2 regions of the Streptomyces sp. NPDC047880 genome follow, and region 1 is predicted to be linked to the other one. Evidence: riboswitches for the same ligand, from Rfam matches in the RefSeq annotation. Region 1 holds a riboswitch; the other holds the start of a gene.
The links. Region 1 has a riboswitch for glycine ahead of gcvP (aminomethyl-transferring glycine dehydrogenase). Riboswitches for the same ligand answer to the same signal wherever they lie in the genome.

Region 2: it holds a riboswitch for glycine, as region 1 does, so the genes downstream of both, gcvT (glycine cleavage system aminomethyltransferase GcvT) here and gcvP (aminomethyl-transferring glycine dehydrogenase) in region 1, are expected to answer to the same signal.

Annotation. Positions count from the first base shown of each region.
Region 1 covers NZ_JBEZOK010000009.1:9,012-16,007, reverse strand. Annotated here, with positions in the region: gene AB0937_RS15905 (amino acid transporter) at 1-622, shown strand, start outside; gene AB0937_RS15900 (helix-turn-helix transcriptional regulator) at 726-1,121, shown strand; gene AB0937_RS15895 (TOBE domain-containing protein) at 1,188-1,607, shown strand; gene gcvP (aminomethyl-transferring glycine dehydrogenase) at 1,672-4,557, opposite strand; glycine riboswitch at 4,733-4,828, opposite strand; gene AB0937_RS15885 (PRC-barrel domain-containing protein) at 4,942-5,316, shown strand; gene AB0937_RS15880 (DNA polymerase IV) at 5,235-6,683, opposite strand; gene AB0937_RS15875 (MerR family transcriptional regulator) at 6,941-6,996, opposite strand, start outside.
Region 2 covers NZ_JBEZOK010000006.1:300,661-307,656, reverse strand. Annotated here, with positions in the region: gene AB0937_RS12915 (L-serine ammonia-lyase) at 1-755, opposite strand, end outside; gene glyA (serine hydroxymethyltransferase) at 844-2,106, opposite strand; gene gcvH (glycine cleavage system protein GcvH) at 2,115-2,492, opposite strand; gene gcvT (glycine cleavage system aminomethyltransferase GcvT) at 2,595-3,716, opposite strand; glycine riboswitch at 3,872-3,971, opposite strand; gene AB0937_RS12895 (AAA family ATPase) at 4,196-4,867, shown strand; gene AB0937_RS12890 (enhanced serine sensitivity protein SseB) at 4,970-5,758, shown strand; gene AB0937_RS12885 (enhanced serine sensitivity protein SseB C-terminal domain-containing protein) at 5,921-6,721, shown strand.

The DNA of each region.
Region 1 (6,996 bases):
GGTGTTCCTCTACACGACCGTGCTCAACGTCATCGAGCGCCCGGACGGCGTGAAGATCGGCGCGTGTTTCATCGCCGGCATCATCCTGGTCTCCCTGCTGTCACGGCTGGCCCGGGCGTTCGAGCTGCGCGTGACCAGCGTGACGCTGGACGACATGGCGGAGCGTTTCGTGCGGGACACGGCCAGCCGCCGGATGCGGTTCATCGCCAACGAGCCGGACCGCCGCGACATCGCCGAGTACCGCGACAAGATCGAGCAGATCCGGCACGACAACGACGTACCCGGCCAGGAGGACTTCGTCTTCGTGGAGGTGACGGTGACCGACCCCTCCGAGTTCGAGGCGGGCCTGACCGTACGCGGCGAGGTGCTGCACGGCCGGTACCGCGTCCTGACCCTGGAGTCGTCCTCCATCCCGAACGCCCTGGCCGCGCTTCTGCTGCACGTCCGCGACTCCACCGGCTGCACCCCGCACATCTACTTCGAGTGGACCGAGGGCGGGCCCTTCGCCAACTTCCTGCGCTTCTTCCTCTTCGGGCAGGGCGAGGTCGCCCCGGTGACCCGCGAGGTCCTGCGCGAGGCGGAACCGGACCGGAAGCAGCGGCCGAGGGTGCACGTGGGGTGAGCCTGACCCGGGCCGTCGTATGCGGGCAACCGCCCTGTCGCGTTACCCCCGACGGCCGCCCCCGCATCCGCCGTCGCTCTCCCCCGCCCCTATCGTGACCGGCATGCAGTCCTACACGATCGGCCAGGCAGCACGGCTGCTCGGCGTCAGCCCGGACACCGCCCGCCGCTGGGCCGACGCGGGTCGCATCACGACCCACCGCGACGAGACCGGGCGCCGGCTCATCGCCGGACGGGACCTGGCCGCCTTCTCCGTCGAACTCGCCCGGTCCGGCGCCGCCGAGGAGGACGCCCCGTACACCTCGGCCCGCAACGCCTTCCCCGGCATCGTCACCGCGATCAAACTCGGCGACGTCGCCGCACAGGTGGAGATCCAGGCCGGACCGCACCGGCTCGTCTCACTGCTCACCCGCGAGGCGGTGGAGGAACTGGGCCTGGAGGTCGGGATGGAGGCGACGGCCCGCGTGAAGTCGACGAACGTCCACATCGACCGCGTCTGACCGGCGGCCGGCGGTACCTCCGCGCGTACACCGGCCGCACGCGCCCACCGCGGCTACCGTGCACGCATGAGCCTGAGCATCCGCAACCAGCTCCCCGGCACCGTCACCGCCCTCACCCCGGGCGAGGCCATGGCGACGGTCAGGATCCGCCTCAGCGGCGGCCAGGACCTCACCGCGGCGATCACCCGCGAGGCAGCGGAAGACCTCCGTCTCACCCCCGGCACCGCCGTGCGCGCCCTGGTGAAGTCCACGGAGATCTCCCTGGCCACCGCACCCGTCGAGGTCCTGTCGATCCGCAACCGGCTCCCCGGCAACGTCACGGACATCGCCACCGGTGACGCGATGGTGTCGGTCCACCTCACCGTGGAGGGCGGCGAACTGACCTCCGCGATCACCCGGGACGCCGCGGAGGACCTGGCCCTGTCGCCGGGGACCCCGGTCGTCGCCCTGATCAAGGCGACCGAGGTGGCACTCGCCACCGCCTGACCCGGCGGCGAACGGCGGGAGGGGCCCCGCACCGCGGAGCCCCTCCTTCCGACCGGTCGGTCGATCAGTCCTCGTACGCGTCCAGCGGCGGGCAGGAGCACACCAGGTTCCGGTCGCCGAAGGCCTGATCGATGCGGCGCACCGGCGGCCAGTACTTGTCGGCGGCCGACACCCCGGCGGGGAAGACGGCCTCCTCACGGCTGTAGGCGTGCTCCCACGGACCCGCGAGCGCGCCGGCGGTGTGCGGGGCACCGCGCAGCGGGTTGTCCTCCGCGGGCCACTCACCGGAGCCGACCTTCTCGATCTCCGCGCGGATGGCGATCATCGCCTCGCAGAACCTGTCCAGCTCGGCCAGGTCCTCCGACTCGGTCGGCTCGATCATCAGCGTCCCGGCCACCGGGAAGGACATGGTCGGCGCGTGGAAGCCGTAGTCGATCAGCCGCTTGGCCACGTCGTCGACGCTCACCCCGGTCGCCTTGGTCAGCGGCCGCAGGTCGATGATGCACTCGTGCGCGACGAGCCCGCCGGGACCGGTGTAGAGCACCGGGAAGTGCGGCTCCAGGCGCTTGGCGATGTAGTTGGCGCTGAGCACGGCCACCTGCGTGGCCCGCTTCAGCCCCTCGCCGCCCATGAGCCGGACGTACGCCCACGAGATCGGCAGGATGCCGGCCGAACCCCAGGGAGCCGCCGAGATGGGGCCGACGCCCGTCTCGGGGCCGGCCTCGGGCTGCAGCGGGTGGTTCGGCAGGTACGGCGCGAGGTGCTCGCGCACCGCCACCGGACCGACGCCCGGGCCGCCGCCGCCGTGCGGGATGCAGAAGGTCTTGTGCAGGTTGAGGTGCGAGACGTCACCGCCGAAGTGCCCCGGCTTGGCGAGCCCGACGAGCGCGTTCAGGTTGGCCCCGTCGACGTAGACCTGCCCGCCCGCCTCGTGCACCTGCGCGCAGATGTCGGCGACGTGCTCCTCGAACACACCGTGCGTGGACGGGTACGTGATCATGAGCACGGCCAGCTGGTCGCGGTACTGCTCGATCTTGGCCCGCAGGTCCTCGACGTCGATCTCGCCGTCCTCGGCGGTCTTCACGACGACGACCTTCATGCCCGCCATCACCGCACTGGCCGCGTTGGTGCCGTGCGCGGACGACGGGATCAGGCAGACGGTGCGCTGCTCGTCCCCGTTGGCCCGGTGGTACCCGCGGACGGCCAGCAGACCGGCCAGCTCGCCCTGCGACCCGGCGTTCGGCTGGAGGGACACCTTGTCGTAGCCGGTGACCTCGGCGAGCCGGTCCTCCAGCTCGTGGATGAGGGTGAGGTAGCCACCGGCCTGCTCGGCGGGCGCGAAGGGGTGCAGCTGCCCGAATTCGGGCCAGGTGACGGGCTCCATCTCGGTGGTCGCGTTGAGCTTCATGGTGCAGGAGCCCAGCGGGATCATGCCCCGGTCGAGCGCGTAGTCGCGGTCGGCCAGCTTGCGCAGGTAGCGCAGCATGGCGGTCTCGGAGCGGTGCTGGTGGAAGACGGGGTGGGTCAGGTAGTCGTCGGTGCGCAGCAGCGCACCGGGAAGACCGTCCTCGGTGGCCGCGTCGAGCGCCTCGACGACTCCCTCGACGCCGAAGGCCGCCCATACGGCGCGCAGCTGGGCGCGCGTGGTGGTCTCGTCGCAGGCGATGGAGACGTGGTCGGCGTCGACGAGGCGCAGGTTGACCCCGTTGTCCCGCGCGGCGGCCACGACCTCGCCGGCCCGGCCCTCGACGCGCACGGTCAGGGTGTCGAAGTAAGAGCCGTGCACGACCTCGACACCGCCGCCCGCGAGTCCGGCGGCGAGCACCGTGGCGTACCGGTGGGTGCGCCGCGCGATGCCCTTGAGGCCCTCGGGGCCGTGGTAGACGGCGTACATGCCGGCCATGACGGCGAGCAGCACCTGCGCGGTGCAGATGTTGCTGGTGGCCTTCTCCCGGCGGATGTGCTGCTCACGCGTCTGCAGGGCCAGTCGGTAGGCCCTGTTGCCGTCGGCGTCCACGGACACGCCGACGAGCCGCCCGGGCAGGCTGCGCGCCATCTTGTCCTGGACCGCCATGTAGCCGGCGTGCGGACCGCCGAAGCCCATGGGGACGCCGAAGCGCTGGGTCGTGCCGACGGCGATGTCCGCGCCGAGCTCCCCGGGCGACTTCAGCAGCGTCAGCGCGAGCAGGTCGGCAGCGACGGTGACGAGCGCCCCGAGCTCGTGCGCCCGGTCGATGACCGGCTTGATGTCCCGCACGGCACCGGAGGCGCCCGGGTACTGGAGCAGCACGCCGTTGATCTCGCGCTCGGCGATCTCGTCGGGGATGCCCTCGCTCAGGTCGGCGACGACGACCTCGACGCCGGTCGGCTCGGCGCGGGTCTGGATCACGGCGATGGTCTGCGGCAGCGTGTCCGCGTCGACCAGGAACAGGCCCTTCTTGTTCTTGCCCAGGCGCCGCGACAGCGCCATGGCCTCGGCGGCCGCGGTGCCCTCGTCGAGCAGGGAGGCGCCCGAGGTCGGCAGTCCGGTCAGGTCGGCGACCATGGTCTGGAAGTTGAGCAGCGCCTCCAGCCGGCCCTGCGAGATCTCCGGCTGGTACGGCGTGTAGGCCGTGTACCAGGACGGGTTCTCCATGACGTTGCGCATGATGACCGGCGGCGTGAAGGTGCCGTAGTAGCCGAGGCCGATCATGGAGCCGAGGACCTGGTTGCGGTCGGCGAGGGAACGCAGCTCGGCGATCACTTCGGCTTCACTGCGGGCTCCGGGCAGATCCAGCGCCTCGGCGCTCTTGATCACGGCCGGGACCGCGGCGGCGGTCAGCTCGTCCAGCGAGCCGTAGCCGACGTGCGCGAGCATCTTGGCGCAGGCCTCGTGGTCGGGGCCGATGTGGCGCTGCTCGAAGGGGACTGCCTCTTCGAGCTCGGAGAGCGGAATGCGGTGGGCGGTCATTACGGAGGCCTCCTGGTCGACACGACCTTCGAGGGGCACCACGGCACGGGTACCCGGACGGCCTCCCCCTCTGTCATCTCAACCTGAGAGCTTCACCGGATCGCCCGAAGGCCTCCGGCTTTCACCGTCGGTGAGAGCGGAAGCCGTCGACACCCGCCCTGCTTTCCAGAGTGACCTCGTCCGTGCGGTACGTGAGCCTGAGAGATTCCGGGGAGGATTTGCTCCTTCGGCGCCTCCGATGGTGTCTGGAGGACTCTCCCGCACGGGGTCAACAGCCGATGCCAGCGTACCAGCGAGGTCAACGCACGAACCTTCGAGTGGCCGCATACCCACTTGTACCGTTTTGTAGTGTCTACGTATGAGTTGCGACCATGTGGAGGGCCCGTGCGAACCGATATCGATCCGCGCAACCTGATCGGCCGCAAGGCCTTCGACCGCAACGGGACCAGGATCGGCACCATCGACGAGGTCTACCTCGACGACGCCACCGGCGAGCCGGAGTGGGCGGCCATACGGACCGGCCTGTTCAGCAGGGACGCCTTCGTCCCCCTGGAGCCCAGCGAACTGATCGAGGGTGCCCTGCACGTGCCCTTCGAGAGAGCCCTGATCAAGGACGCCCCCGACTTCGGAGTGGGCCGCCACCTCTCTCCCGAGCAGGAACTGCAGCTCTACCACCACTACGGACTCGACGTCGCCGCTCCGCCCCCGCTCCCGGACCACGACTTCGGCAAGCTCGCGGGCACCGACGAAACAGCCTGAGGTCCCGCCTCAGCGGCCTGCCCTCCCTCCCCCCGTAACACCAGAGGCAGCGGATCCGCCGCTTCCAGATCCGGATCGTCGACCCGGAAGGTCCGCACCCGCCCCGGCTCGGAGGCGGGCGTCTCGAACCGTACGGTGACCCGCCCCAGGCCGCTGCCCTGCACCCACCCGTGCCCGAACTCGGCGTGCCGCACGTCGTGCCCGGCGGGCCAGCGCCGTTCGGCGAGCGAGGGCTGCTCCTCGGCCGGCGCCACGGGATGCTCCTCGACCGAACTCTCCTCGACCGCCCGCTCCCCCGCCGCCTGGGCGAACAGGTCTTCCTGCGTGTAGTCGGCGAGCCCGCTCACACCCACCCCGAGCAGCCGCACCCCGCCGGTCGTGTCGACGGAGTCCAGCAACCGGGCCGCCGCCTCCCGGACGACTGCGGGGTCGTCCGTGGGGCCGCGCAGCGTCTCGGAGCGGGTGAGCGTCGAGAAGTCGTAGCGGCGCACCTTCAGGACGATCGTCCGCCCGGAGAGCCCGGCGCCGCGCAGCCGCCGCACGCACCGCTCGGCCAACCGCTGCACCTCCAGCCCGACCCGCGTCCGGTCGTGGATGTCCACGTCGTAGGTGTCCTCGACCGACACCGACTTCGCCTCGCGCTCGGCCACCACGGGCCGGTCGTCCCGTGCCAGGGCCATCGCGTAGAGACCGTGCCCGTGCGCCTTGCCCAGCAGCCGGACCAGTTCGTCCTCGCCCGCCTCGACGATCTCCTCCACCGTGGTGATCCCGGCCCGCCTCAGATGGTCGCCCGTCGCCGGCCCCACCCCCGGCAGGATCCGCACCGGCATCGGCCCGAGCATCGCCCGCTCGGTCCCCGGCTCGATGACCACCAGCCCGTCGGGCTTGGCCTCCTCCGAGGCGATCTTGGCGAGCATCTTGGAGGCGGCGAGCCCCACCGACCCGGTGAGCCCCGTGACGGCCCGGATGTCCGCGCGCAGCTTGGCCCCGGCCAGCCGCGCCGACGCCTCGTCCCAGGCCACTCCCCCGGCCTCCAGGTCCACGAACGCCTCGTCCAGGCTCAGCGGCTCCACCAGCGGCGACAACGCCCGCAGCAGCTCCATCACCCGCTCGCTGATCGATCGGTAGAGATTGAAGCGCGGCACGAGATACGCGGCGTTCGGCGCGAGCCGCCGGGCCTGCCCCATGGGCATCGCCGAGTGCACCCCGAAGACCCGCGCCTCGTAGGACGCCGTCGCCACGACCCCGCGCGGCCCGAGCCCGCCCACGACCACGGCCTTCCCGCGCAGACTCGGCTTGGACGCCTGCTCCACCGAGGCGTAGAAGGCATCCATGTCGAGATGCAGGATCGTGGGCGCGGTTCTCACACCTTTGATGCTGCCCTACGCCACTGACAACGCCCTGCTCGACCACCCGCGACGGCCCATGCGGAGCCGCTCAGCGCCTGGCGACGCCAGGTCGCGATGGAAACGCTCACGACCGGGCAGCGCGCCTCACCAGCACCACGCACGGCTCGGGGCCGCCCTTCAGAAGCGATCACGCGCACCCGGCAGTGCCCCTCAGGAACATCGGTGCGGAAACGCCCTGCCTCGTGTGACCGCGTGCTTCCCCGCGACCGGGCGGCTCAGACGGCCCGGTTCCGCCGACGTGCCAGCTCGTCCGCCGGGTTGGGCCCGATCA
Region 2 (6,996 bases), on a different contig from region 1:
CGCAGCTTGCGCGCGGTGTTCGCGGCACGGCGGCGCACCTTGAGTCCGCCCGGCAGGATGCCCTCCTGGGACAGTCCGCGTGCCACGCAGTCCCGCATCACCTGCCAGATCTCCAGCAGGCCCTCGCGGATCTCGTCCTCGGTGCGCCAGGCCCGCTCGTTCTCCAGCATCAGCGCGGAGATGGACAGGCCGGTCTCCTCGGTCAGGCGCAGCAGCTCGTCACCCGTGCGGAAGGGGTACTTCAGCACGGTGTCGTCGAGCTTGATGCGGTCCGCGCCGACCGCCTCCTCGTCCACGACGAACCCGCCGCCGACCGAGTAGTACGTCTTCGTCAGCAGCTCCGCGCCCGAGGCGTCGTACGCCCACAGCGTCATGCCGTTCGCGTGGTACGGCAGGGCCTTGCGGCGGTGCAGGACCATGTCGTCGTCGAAGGAGAACGCGATCTCGTGCTCGCCGAGCAGGTTCAGCCGGCCGCCGGACTTGATCGCCTCCACCCGCTCGTCGGCGCTCCCCACGTCGACCGTGCGCGGCGAGTCGCCCTCCAGGCCGAGCAGCACCGCCTTGGGCGTGCCGTGGCCGTGGCCGGTCGCGCCGAGCGATCCGTACAGCTCCGCGCGGACCGAGGCGACGGACCCCAGCAGCTCCTCGTTGCGCAGCCGCCGGGCGAACATCCGGGCCGCCCGCATCGGGCCGACGGTGTGGGAGCTGGACGGGCCGATGCCGATCGAGAACAGGTCGAAGACCGAGATGGCCACGGGGGAACTCCTGACTACGGGGTGGTGCAGAGGGGGTGGGTGCCGCCGCCCGCCACTGACGGGCGGCGGCACCCGAAAGGTTTCTTCTTTACTTGTTCAGACCCGGGTACAGCGGGTGCTTGTCGGCCAGGGCCTTCACCCGTGCCTTGAGGGCCTCGGCATCGTAGGACGGCTTCAGCGCCTCGGCGATGACGTCCGCGACCTCCGCGAAGTCCTCGGCCTGGAACCCGCGGGTGGCCAGGGCCGGGGTGCCGATCCGCAGACCGGACGTCACCATCGGCGGACGCGGGTCGTTCGGGATCGCGTTCCGGTTGACGGTGATGCCCACCTCGTGGAGGCGGTCCTCTGCCTGCTGCCCGTCCAGCTCCGAGTGGCGCAGGTCGACCAGGACCAGGTGCACGTCCGTGCCGCCGGACAGGACGTCCACGCCCACGGCCCGGACGTCGTCCTTGACCAGACGCTCGGCCAGGATGCGGGCACCCTCCAGCGTACGGCGCTGGCGCTCCTTGAAGTCCTCCGAGGCGGCGACCTTGAAGGCGACCGCCTTGGCGGCGATCACGTGCTCCAGCGGACCGCCCTGCTGACCGGGGAAGACAGCGGAGTTGATCTTCTTGGCGAGTTCGGCCGTGGAGAGGATCACACCGCCGCGCGGGCCGCCGAGGGTCTTGTGGGTCGTGGTGGTGACCACGTGCGCGTGCGGCACCGGGTTGGGGTGCAGCCCCGCCGCCACGAGCCCGGCGAAGTGCGCCATGTCGACCATCAGGTACGCGCCGACCTCGTCCGCGATGCGGCGGAACGCGGCGAAGTCCAGCTGCCGCGGGTACGCCGACCAGCCGGCGACGATCAGCTTCGGCTTGGACTCCTTCGCCAGCCGCTCCACCTCGGCCATGTCGACCCGGCCGTCCTCGCCCACGTGGTAGGCGACGACGTCGTAGAGCTTGCCGGAGAAGTTGATCTTCATGCCGTGAGTCAGGTGACCGCCGTGGGCGAGGTTCAGACCCATGATGGTGTCGCCCGGCTTGAGCAGCGCGAACATCGCGGCCGCGTTGGCCTGGGCACCGGAGTGCGGCTGCACGTTGGCGTGCTCGGCGCCGAACAGCTCCTTGATGCGGTCGATCGCGATCTGCTCGACCACGTCGACGTGCTCGCAGCCGCCGTAGTAGCGGCGGCCCGGGTAGCCCTCGGCGTACTTGTTGGTGAGGACCGAGCCCTGCGCCTCCATGACCGCGACCGGAGCGAAGTTCTCCGAGGCGATCATCTCGAGGGTGGACTGCTGGCGGTGCAGCTCGGCGTCGACCGCCGCGGCGACGGCCGGGTCGAGCTCGTGCAGGGGTGTGTTCAGGACGGACATACGACTCCTCAGCCGGCGGAGAACGCGGTGTACTCGTCGGCGGAGAGCAGGTCGCCCGGCTCGTCCGTGACCCGCACCTTGAACAGCCAGCCACCCTCGAAGGGGGCCGAGTTCACCAGCGACGGGTCGTTCACGACGTCCTCGTTGACCTCGGTGACCTCACCGGACACGGGGGAGTACAGGTCGGACACGGACTTGGTCGACTCCAGCTCGCCGCAGGTCTCGCCGGCGGACACGGAGTCACCGACCTCGGGAAGCTGGACGAACACGACATCGCCGAGCGCGTTGGCCGCGTGCTCCGTGATGCCGACCGTCGACACGCCGTCCTCGGCGGCCGACAGCCACTCGTGCTCCTTGCTGTAGCGCAGCTCGTTGGGGTTGCTCATGGCCTGGATTCTCCTGTACGCGCGGGAGTGCTGTGGAAGGGGGACTGCTGATGAGCTGGGACGACGGGCACGGGGCCGCTGCCGCGGCCCTCCGGCCAGTGTCTACTTCTGGCGCTTGTAGAACGGCAGCGCCACGACCTCGTACGGCTCGTGACTGCCCCGGATGTCCACGCCCACGCCGGCCGTGCCGGGCGCGGCGTGCCCGGCGTCGACGTACGCCATCGCGATCGGCTTGCCGAGGGTGGGGGAGGGAGCGCCGGAGGTGACCTCGCCGATCACCTCGCCGCCGGCGACGACCGCGTACCCGGCGCGCGGGACGCGGCGACCCTCGGCGACGAGTCCGACCAGGACGCGCGGCGGGTTCTGCTCGGCGCGGGCGGCGGCCTCGCGCAGGGCCTCGCGCCCCACGAAGTCGCCCTCCTTCTCGAACTTCACCACCCGGCCGAGCCCGGCGTCGAAGGGGGTGAGGGAGGTGGTCAGTTCGTGCCCGTACAGCGGCATGCCCGCCTCCAGGCGCAGCGTGTCGCGGCAGGACAGCCCGCACGGGACCAGGCCGACACCCTCGCCGGCCTTGGTCAGGGCCTGCCACAGCTCGACGGCGTGCTCGGGCTTCACGAACAGCTCGAAGCCGTCCTCGCCGGTGTAGCCGGTCCGGGCGATCAGGGCCGGGACGCCCGCGACCGTGCCGGGCAGCCCGGCGTAGTACTTCAGGCCGTCGAGGTCGGCGTCGGTGAGGGACGCCAGGATCCCGGGCGACTGCGGGCCCTGGACGGCGAGCAGCGCGTAGGCGTCCCGGTCGTCGCGCACCTCGGCGTCGAAACCGGCGGCGCGCTCGGTCAGCGCGTCCAGCACCACCTGGGCGTTGGAGGCGTTGGCGACCACCATGTACTCGGTCTCGCCCAGCCGGTAGACGATCAGGTCGTCCAGGATGCCGCCGTCGGCCCGGCAGATCATGGTGTAGCGGGCCCGGCCCGGCTTCACACCGCCGATGTTGCCCACCAGGGCGAAGTCCAGCAGGGCGGCGGCCTGCGGGCCGGTGACGGTGATCTCGCCCATGTGGGAGAGGTCGAAGAGGCCTGCCTTCGTGCGCACCGCGGTGTGCTCGTCGCGCTCGGAGCCGTAGCGCAGGGGCATGTCCCAGCCGGCGAAGTCGGTCATCGTCGCGCCGAGCGAGCGATGCAGGGCATCGAGCGCGGTGTGACGGAGTTCTCCTGTACTGCTCACGGTCGGTGTCTCCCAGGGGCATGACGGGCGAGGTCGTTCCTCCCCATCTGTCATCGGAACCTGAGAGGTTCGCCATGACCACTCGGGACACGGCTTGCACCTTGGGTGGGGCCACGCCTCGCGTGCGGAGGAGGTGGCCCGCTTTTCAGATGTGCCTCGCCCGCGCGGTAACGGGGCCTGAGAGATTCAAGGGAGGGACTTGCTCCTTCGGCGCCCCAGCTCTTGCGGTGCTGGGAACTCTCCCGCGCGGATTCAAACGGCCGGTATGCAGTTGGCGCGCACATCATTGCACGCATCCTTCCGGCGCGGCAGGGGGACCTTTCACAGGGGGAGTGCACGCGTCCCACGCGTCGGGCACGGTGACCTGTAGCAGCCCTGTTGCAGGACGAGCACCAAATGGAGAGGCGTGCGGCATTACCTTCTCTTTACACTCGGCGGGGATGGGACTCCGTACCTGGCCCCAGGGGAGGACGATCACGGTGAACAGGACCACCGCGTACGCGACGACGGGCATCGCGCTGCCCGAGCAGCCGGCCGCCCGGGCCCGGGCGGTCAGCACTCCGGCACCGGCACCGGCGCCGGTCGTCCGCGATCTGCGCGACCGTGCCGGCCGGAGCCCGCACGCGCTGCTGTTCGGCCCCCGCGACCTCGTCGTGGTCACGGGCCTGCCGGGCAGCGGCAAGTCCACGCTGATGCGGCGCACCGTGCCGGGCCGGCGCATCGACTCCCAGGACACCCGCGACCGCTGGGCCCGCCGCATGCCGCGTGCCCTGCCGTACGCGCTCTACCGCCCGTTCGTCCGCCTCGCCCACTACGCCGGACTGCGCCGCGCCCTGCGCACGGGCGAGGGCGTCGTCGTCCACGACTGCGGCACGCAGGCCTGGGTCCGCCGCTGGCTCGCCCGCGAGGCCCGCCGCCGCGGCGGCACCCTGCACCTGCTCCTCCTCGACGTCACGCCCGAAGAGGCCCTGGCCGGTCAGCGCGACCGCGGCCGCGGCGTCTCGCGCTACGCGTTCCTGCGCCACCGCGCGGCGAGCACCCGCCTGCTGCGCGCGGTGGAGCGCGGAGACCTCCCCGCCGGCTGCGGTTCTGCCGTCCTGGCCGACCGGGACGCGGCGGACGGCCTCCGCAGAATCGGCTTCACGGGCTGAACCGCACACGCGCCCGCGGTCCGGCATCACCCATGCCGCCCCGAGTCCGTCAGCCGTTAGCCTTTTGACCCACAGCAGTGGTTCCAGGCAGGCGGTAGGCAGATGGACATCCCGGCGGACTTCTCCGCGGACTTCCCGGCGCACACGCAGACCCACCCGCACGGCGGTTGGCCCGGCAACGAGCTGGAGGAGGTGCTCTCGGCCTCCCTCGGCGCCGGACCGGCGGCCGGCGGGCGGATCGTCGAGGTGCTGGGCCGGAGCTTCGTCTGGATCCCGCTGCCCAACGGCGGCGGCCCGCACAGCGGCCCCCTCGACCTGCCCGGCATCGAGATCGACGGCCAGGCGTTCGTACCGGTGTTCAGCTCCGAGGAGCAGTTCCGCCAGGTCGCCGGCTCGCACATGTCGTACACCATCGCCCCCGCGGTGGAGTTCGCCCGCGGCCTGCCGCCGCACGCGGGGATAGCCGTCAACCCGGGCGGTGTGGTCGGCATCCCGCTCCCGCCGCCCGCCGTGGCCGAGCTGTGCCGGGCCGGCCGGACCCCGCTGGACGGCCCCGCGAGCGGCGGCCGGGTCCGCCTCTTCGAGCCCGACTGGCAGGACGACCCGCTGGACTTCCTGGCCGCCGCCGCCGCGGAGTTCGAGGCGACCGGCGTCGTCGTCACCGCCCGCCGCTGCCTCGCCGCGATCGAGACCGCCGACCCGGTGATGTTCGTCGGCGTCGAACTCTCCCAGTGGGAGGGCGACCTGCGCGTCCTGCCCCTGGACGCCCTCACCCGGGCCGTCACCACCGCCCCGGCCCCCTGGCCGGTCAACCTGGTGCTGCTCGACGTGACGGAAGACCCGGTGGGCGCCTGGATGAGGGAACGGGTCCGGCCCTTCTACCAGCGGTAGGGCAGCCGCCACGGGGGCGCGGGGCTGTATCGTCATGCGGCTCCGCCGCGGGGGCGCGACCCACCACACGCGACCCGCACCCGCCCGGCGGCATAATCCCCGGGCTCCCCTGCGGGCTTAAGCTAGGACACCGTCGAGGCGTTGTACGAAGGGGCGGTAAAGGTGAGCGCGAGCGGCACGGCCGCGGCCGGACAGGTCGAGCACATGCTGCGCCAGGTCACGCCCGGGCGTTACGACGCCTACGAGGCACTCCTGCGCGCGCTCGCGACCCCGCACACCGGCCAGATCTGGATGCTCCTGTGGCAGGGTCAGGCCGGCTCGCCCGACGCCCAGTACGGGAACATGGACGTCGACGGCCATGGCTACGCGCCCTGCGTGACCTCCGCCCAGGAGCTCTCCGCCAGCGGCTGGAACCGCTCGTACGAGGTGATCGACGGGCTCGACGTCGCCCGCGCCCTCTACCCCGACCACTACGGCCTCTGGCTCAACCCGCACGCCCCGGGCGGCGGGGTCGGCATCCCCTGGCTCGACCTGCGCCGGATCGCCACGGGCCTGGACCGCCAGCCCGCCGGGCCCCTGCGCCTGTCCGAACCGGCCATCGAGATCCCGCAGTTCTACGCCCTGCTCGCGCAGAACGCCCACCGCACCCCGGCCGTCCGCTCGCTGCGCCGCGCCTGGGTGCAGCCCGCGCTGGGAGCGCCCTACCTTGCCATCGGACTGGACGTGTACGACACTTCGCCGCCGGCCGTGGACTCGGTGCGCGCGATGATGCAGCAGTCCCTGGGCGCCGTACCGGACGGGCTGCCCGTGTCCACCGTCGCCATGTCCGACGAGCACGACCCGGTCGCGATGTGGCTGCGCGCGAAGGCACGCCCGTTCTACGACCGCGAGGCCCACGCCACCGCCCCGGTCCAGACGCCGGCCTCCGGCTACGGCTACCCTCCGGCCCAGGGCCGGTACTGACCGGCTGGAAGTCGTCCCCGGCAGCCTCCTCCGCACCCTCCCCGGAACGCGAGGATTGCTCAGCTCTTCGCGCGTAGATAGGGGTGAAAAGTTCGCACCTGTCCTAAAATGCCCTTGTCCTGGGGTGTCCGACCCCTGTTACCCGTTGTCCGGATAACGGAACCCCGCAGACAGCATCACGTTTACGCATCCTTTCACCGCCAAGTCTGGCAACAGATCGCCAAAGCGTTGAAGACTCCCCGCAAGACACGGGCCGGGTCGGTCTCGTGTACGAG